DNA from 2 places in the Streptomyces sp. NPDC058289 genome. Region 1 is predicted to be linked to the other one. Evidence: predicted binding sites of a transcription regulator. Region 1 holds the regulator's gene; the other holds the start of a gene.
What was found. Region 1 encodes HspR, which represses chaperone genes until heat shock. Its sites were predicted from a motif close to TTGAGNNNNNNNNNCTCAA; they were not measured.
Positions count from the first base shown of each region.

Region 2: lon (endopeptidase La) is a predicted target of HspR. The motif match lies at 1,421-1,439, and genes of this name have one in related genera.

Region 1 is NZ_JBHVYI010000087.1:5,497-8,902, reverse strand. It holds gene ACFVX6_RS32375 (hypothetical protein) at 1-40, opposite strand, end outside; gene ACFVX6_RS32370 (helix-turn-helix transcriptional regulator) at 231-1,250, shown strand; gene ACFVX6_RS32365 (heat shock protein transcriptional repressor HspR) at 1,359-1,811, opposite strand; gene dnaJ (molecular chaperone DnaJ) at 1,813-3,015, opposite strand; gene grpE (nucleotide exchange factor GrpE) at 3,073-3,406, opposite strand, start outside.
Region 2 is NZ_JBHVYI010000024.1:22,482-25,887, forward strand. It holds gene lon (endopeptidase La) at 1-1,398, opposite strand, end outside; gene ACFVX6_RS14815 (DUF4097 domain-containing protein) at 1,536-2,369, opposite strand; gene ACFVX6_RS14820 (sulfurtransferase) at 2,529-3,392, opposite strand.

The DNA.
Region 1 (3,406 bases):
GCTTGCCTATCGACACGGCGGGCGCGTCGGTACCCCCCACGTCCCCACCGAAGGCGTTGACTGCCCCAAAGACCGCAGCGGCGGAGAACCCAATGGCAAGTACCGAGCGAAGCATTCTCTTGTACATGGTCGGCTTCGTCCTCACTTGATGGAAATCTTCTCCCCCGCGTGTCAGACGATGGCTTATTCGGGCACGTCGCTGCCACAGGGACGATGCATCATGTTCTTGCATGTTCAGGACCCTGGGGGGTGGAGATTTGCCCAGAAACAACACAAAGCCGACACATCCCCACCCCGTCACGTCCATGTGCGCCGAGGGGACGCGTCTCTACACGGCCGCGCTGAGCACCGGCCGGGTGACCCGCAGCGAGGTCGAGAACGCCCCCTGCCTGCTCGAATTCGCTCTACTGCGGCCCGACCCCGATGACGCGAACCAGCTCCGCGCGGTTCCCCCGTCCGTCGCACTCGCCCAGCGGCTCCATCCGCTCGAGCGGGAGATTCAGGACCGGCGCCGGGACACCATCGATCTCACCGACGCATTCGAGCCGTTTCTGACCATCAGCGCCCAGAACCCCGCGAACACCCACGCCATCACCGTGCTGGAGGGTTTCGACCAGATCCACACCGCCCTCGACCAGGCCACCGCGGAGTGCCGGACCGAGGTGCTGACCGTACAGCCGGGCGGCGCGCGGTCCACATCGGTCCTCACGGAGGCGCTGGAGCGCGCCGCTCCCCTCGTCAACCGAGGGGTGCGCATACGCACGCTCTACCAGCACACCGTGCGGCACAGTCAGGGCACGCTCGCCTACGTGGACCGGATCTCCGCGGGGAAGGTCGAGATCCGCACGCTCGAAGAGCTCATGGAGCGTCTCATGATCTTCGACCGCACGGTGGCCTTCATCCCCACGAGCGACGACCGCAGGACGGCCCTGGAACTGCGCCACCCCGGACTGGTCGACTACCTCATCAAGGTCTTCGAGCAGCTGTGGCACCGCGCCGTGCCGCTGTCGGCGGAGGTGACGTACCAGCACACCCCCGGCGGCATCTCCGGCGTGCAGCGCTCCATCGCCCAACTCCTCATCGAGGGACACGTGGACGAGGCCATCGCGCGCCGGCTGGGGATGAACGTACGGACCTGCCGCGCCCACATCGCCAAGCTGGCGGCTTCCCTGGGCAGCGGCAGCCGGGCGCAGCTCGGCTTCCTCATCGCCCGGTCGGGGATCCTGGAGGACCCGGAGCGCCGCCTCTGAAGGCCGCGCAGGGGCCCCCAGAGGCCCTCAGCGCGCCGGTGGCAGATGCGGAAGGCCCCGCCCGGTGAAACCGGGCGGGGCCTTCGCTTCGCGTCCGTACGGGCGCGCTCAGTCCATCGGGCGCTTGGGCGCCGGCCGCCAGACGACCAGGGCGCTGCCCGGCTGCGGAGGCTGGTACGGGACCAGGTCGCGCCGGTACGAGGCGTGCACCTGGGCCTCGCGCTGCTGGAGCACGGCGGCGGCGCCGTCCACGGCGCTCGAGAGCTCGGCGACGCGCTGCTGGAGCGCGGCGACCTGGTTCTCCAGCTCGATGATCCGCTTGATGCCGGCCAGGTTGATGCCCTCTTCCTGGGACAGCGCCTGCACCGTGCGGAGCAGTTCGATGTCACGGGCCGAGTAGCGCCGGCCGCGCCCGGCCGTACGGCCCGGGGAGACCAGGCCGAGACGGTCGTACTGGCGCAGGGTCTGCGGATGCAGGCCCGAGAGCTGGGCGGCCACCGAGATCACGTAGACCGGGGTCTCATCGGTGAGCTGGTAGTGGCTCCTACGGCGGCCGTCCATGTCATGCTCCCTTCGCGGACTCGAACAGCGCGGAGCGCGGGTCCTCGGACTCCGTCGCCTCGCGGTACAGCTCCATGGCCTCGCGGGCCTTGTCGTTCAGCTCGGTCGGGACGGCGACCTCCACCGTCACCAGCAGGTCGCCGCGGGTGCCGTCCTTGCGGACCGCTCCCTTGCCGCGAGCCCGCATCGTGCGGCCGCCCGGGGTGCCCGGGGGCAGCTTCAGCGTCACCGAGGGGCCGTTCAAGGTCGGGACCTTGATGTCGGCTCCGAGCGCCGCCTCCGCGAAGGTCACCGGAACGGTCACCGTGAGGTTGTCGTCCTTGCGGCCGAAGACCGGGTGCGCGTCCACGTGCACGACCACGTACAGGTCACCGGCCGGGCCGCCGCGCTCGCCCGGAGCCCCCTTGCCGCGCAGCCGGATCCGCTGGGAGTCGGAGACCCCCGCCGGGATCCGGACCTGCATGGTCCGGGAACTGCGGGCCCGCCCGCTGCCCTTGCAGATGTCGCACGGGGTCTCGGCGATGAGGCCGCGGCCCTTGCAGTCCGCGCAGGGATCGGTCAGCGAGAAGCCGCCGCCGCTGCCGCGGGACACCTGGCCGGTGCCGACGCAGGTCGGGCACACGCGGGGCGTGCCGTTCTTGTCGCCGGTGCCCGAACAGGCCTTGCAGGGCGCCTGCGAGGACATCCGGAGCGGGACCGTGGCCCCGTCCACCGCCTCCGTGAAGGAGAGGGTGACCTCCGACTCGATGTCCTGGCCGCGGCGCGGCTGGGTACGGGTCCCCGCACCTGCGCCGGCGCCGCCGCGGTTGAACAGGCCGCCGAAGACGTCGCCCAGGCCGCCGCCGCCGAAGCCGCCGCCCGCGCCGCCCTGCTGCTGGCCTCCGAAGAGGTCGCCGAGGTCGAAGTTGAACGAGCCGCCGCCCCCGCCGGGACCGGGGCGCCCCCCCTGATTGAACAACGTACCGTTCCCGAACAGGGCGCGGGCCTCGTCGTACTCCTTGCGCTTCTTCGGGTCGCCGAGGATGTCGTTCGCCTCGGAGATCTCCTTGAAGCGCTCCTCGGCCGAGGCGTCGCCCTTGTTGGCGTCCGGGTGGAACTCGCGGGCGAGTTTCCGGTACGCCTTCTTGATCTCGGCCTCGGTGGCGTCCTTCGGGACACCGAGGACCTTGTAGTAGTCCTTCTCGACGAAGTCCTTCGTGCTCATCCCCGGTGTCCCTCCTCTCGCGCCACTTCTTGTCCTACGTGTCCTACGTGTTCAACTTCAGCCCTTGTCGGGGGCATCCGCGTCCTTGTCCGACGGGGCATCGGCCTCTGCCGCCTCGGACTTCGGCGCCGCGCCCGGCTGGGGCTCGGCCACCGCGACCCGCGCGGGACGGATCGTACGCTCGCCGATCCGGTAGCCCGGCTGCAGGATCGCCACGCAGGTGTCCTCGGTGACGTCCGGCGCGTACGAGTGCATCAGGGCCTCGTGGATCGTCGGGTCGAAGGGCTCGCCCTCCTTGCCGAACTGCTGCAGGCCCATCTTGGCCGCGGCGGTCTCCAGCGATTCGGCCACCGACTTGAAGCCGCCGACCAGCTCGCCATGTTCCCGCGCC
Region 2 (3,406 bases), on a different contig from region 1:
CACCTCCAGGTAGTGGTCCCGGAAGGTGTGGTTCTGGGCGGGGTCGAGGACTTCGAGCAGAGCCGCCGCCGGGTCTCCCCGGAAGTCGGAGCCGACCTTGTCGATCTCGTCGAGCAGGACGACCGGGTTCATGGACCCGGCTTCCTTGATCGCCCGTACGATCCGGCCGGGCAGCGCGCCCACGTACGTACGCCGGTGCCCGCGGATCTCGGCCTCGTCGCGGACGCCGCCGAGGGCCACGCGGACGAACTTGCGCCCCATGGCGTGGGCCACGGACTCCCCTAGGGAGGTCTTCCCGACGCCGGGAGGGCCTACGAGCGCCAGTACGGCCCCGCCCCTGCGCCCGCCGACCACGCCCATCCCGCGCTCGGAGCGGCGCTTGCGCACCGCCAGGTACTCGGTGATGCGGTCCTTCACGTCGCTCAGTCCGGCGTGCTCGGCGTCCAGGACGGCGCGGGCTCCCCGGATGTCGTACTCGTCCTCGGTCCGCTCGTTCCAGGGCAGTTCGAGCACGGTGTCCAGCCAGGTGCGGATCCAGGACCCCTCCGGGGACTGGTCACTGGAGCGCTCCAGCTTGTCGACTTCCTTGAGGGCGGCCTCCCGCACCTTCTCGGGCAGGTCGGCGGCCTCGACGCGGGCCCGGTAGTCGTCGGACTCCTCCCCTTCCTTCTCCCCGCTGAGCTCGCGCAGTTCCTTGCGCACGGCGTCGAGCTGGCGCTTGAGCAGGAACTCGCGCTGGACCTTGTCGACGCCGTCCTGGACGTCCTTGGCGATGGACTCGGCGACGTCCTGCTCGGCGAGGTGGTCGCTGAGGGCCTTGACCGCGAGCCGCAGCCGGGCGACCGGGTCGGCCGTCTCCAGCAGCTCCACCTTCTGCTCGACGCTCAGGAACGGGGAGTACCCGGAGTTGTCCGCGAGGGCCCCGACCCCCTCGATCTGCTGCACCCGGTCCACGACCTGCCAGGCCCCGCGCTTCTTGAGCCAGCTCGTGGCGAGTGCCTTGTACTCCTTGACGAGCTCGGCGACGGCCCCGGGCAGCGGATCGGGGACGGTCTCGTCCACCGTCTCGCCCTCGACCCAGAGCGCAGCCCCGGGCCCGGTCGTCCCGGCCCCGATGCGGACCCGGCCGCGCCCCCGGATCAGCGCCCCGGGATCCCCGTCGGACAGTCGCCCCACCTGCTCCACGGTGCCGAGCACCCCGGTGCCCGTGTACGTCCCGTCGACCCGCGGCACGAGCAGCACCTTGGGCTTGCCACCCGCGGCAGCCGCCTGAGCGGCCTCGACGGCACCCCGCACCTCGGCGTCGGACAGGTCCAGCGGAACGACCATCCCGGGCAGCACGACCTCGTCGTCGAGCGGCAGCACGGGCAGGGTGAGCGTTACGGACGTCGAAGCCATGATGTTCCCTCCGGCAGTGAAGTTGAGCTATGCCGACTCAATGCACGTGCGCGCCCCAATGTTCCCCAACGCCCGTTCGCCCGGGGCGAACATCGAGGACCGGCAGGTCGTGGAAGCCCCGTGCGCCGGATCGGTGCTCAGGCCGCCGAGATGTGGATGTCTCCCGAGGAGGTCGTCACCGCGAGGCGGGCGGCGGCGGAAGGGGTCGCGGGGAGGGTGACGTCGCGTTCGCCGGAGTCGGTGGAGACGTCGAGCGTGTACGGGGCCGCGGGGACCTTCACCTTCGCCTCGCCCGAGCTGGTCCGCACGGCGACCGAGGCCGGGGCCGTCGTGAAGGCGAGGCGGACGTCGCCCGAGTCGGAACGGGCGTCCGCGCCCGTCCCGGACAGTTCCCCGGCGGTGACCGAACCCGTGGACGTACGGACCTTCAGCGGGCCGGCGATCCGGTCCGCCCGGACCGGGCCGGAGGCGGTACCGACCTCCAGCGCGCCGGCGATCCGGTCCACCCGCACCCCGCCCGAGGACGTCACGACGTCGGCGGCGGCCACCCCCGACACCGTGACGCGGCCGCTGCTGCTCTTGGCCCGGACCGTGGCGGAAGCCGGTACCTCCAGCCGGTAGTCGACGGAGCAGCGGCCGGAGCAGTCGCCCGCGGTGAGGGTCAGCACGCCGCCGGCGAGCCGTTGGGCGGGCTCGGGCACGGTGTCGCCGTGGTAGCGGATGGTGCGGCGGACGAGGACGCCCGGGCCGGATCCGGCGACCACCTCGATGGATCCGCTTCCGGAGTCCGACACCTCGACCGCGGTGACGGCCTCGGCCACCGTGGCGTCCGCGTTCGCCGTCTTCTCCGGTCCGCCGCGGGAGACGAGCGAGCCGAAGGAGCAACCCGTGAGCAGCAGCCCGGCGGCGAGCGCCGTGGCGGTGACGGTGACAGTGGCCTTGGCGCCGCGCGGGCGCGTCTTCGTGGTCATGGTGTCGATCGTGCCCGCGCGGTGGCCGCGGGGGCATGGTGCACGTGCCCGGATCCGGGGTGGGGTTATCCCCCGGCCTCCGGGAACGATGGCGGGGCCCGCCGCGTCCGACGTCGGGTTTCCTTGGACCGGCGGCGGGCGGGATCCGGAAGGGACGGCCTAACTCCCCTGCACGACCGGCCGGTCCGGGGACGGCACGCCCCACTCGCTCCAAGAGCCGTCGTACACCGCGAGGTCCTCGTACCCGGCGAGGTCGGCGCCGAGGGCGAGCACGCAGGCGGTGACCCCCGATCCACAGCTGAAGTACAGCCGCTCCCGCTCCCCCGCTGCCGCGCCGAAGGCCGCGCGGAGCTCCGCGGCGGGGCGCATCAGGCCGTCGGGGCGCTGCAGTTCGCCGAAGGGGAGGCTGACCGCGCCCGGCATGTGGCCCCCGCGCAGGCCCGGGCGAGGTTCGGGGGCGGTCCCGGCGAAGCGTTCGCGGGTGCGGGCGTCGAGCACGGCGGCGGCCGGATCGGCCAGGGCCGCCGAGACGGTGGCGGCGTCCACCAGCAGCCCGGCGCGGGGCCGGGCCGTGAAGGAGCCGCGCGGGCCCTCGTAACCCGGCCGGCGCTCCTCCACCGGCCGCCCGGCGGCGACCCACGCGGGCAGCCCGCCGTCGAGGACGGCGACCCGGTCGAAGCCCATGCTGCGCAGCATCCACCAGGCGCGGGCGCTGGAGTAGATGCCTGCGCCGTCGTACACGACGGCCGTGCTGCCGTCGTCCACACCCAGGGCACGCATCGCCTCGGCGAAGGCGGCGGGGCCGGGCATGGTGTGCGGGGCGGCGGCGGTGTGGTCGGACAGCACGCCGTCGAGGTCGAAGGGACGGGCTCCCGCAATCCGCCGATCCGCGTCCCGGTGCGCCCCGACGGAGGCGTCGAAGACGACGAGTCCGGGCGCACCGAGCCGCTCCGCGAGCCAGTCCCCACCGACGAGCGGACCGGGCGGCACGAGGGAGTGGGGGCGAGCTGCGTCTGCGTCCATAAGGCACCTCCGAC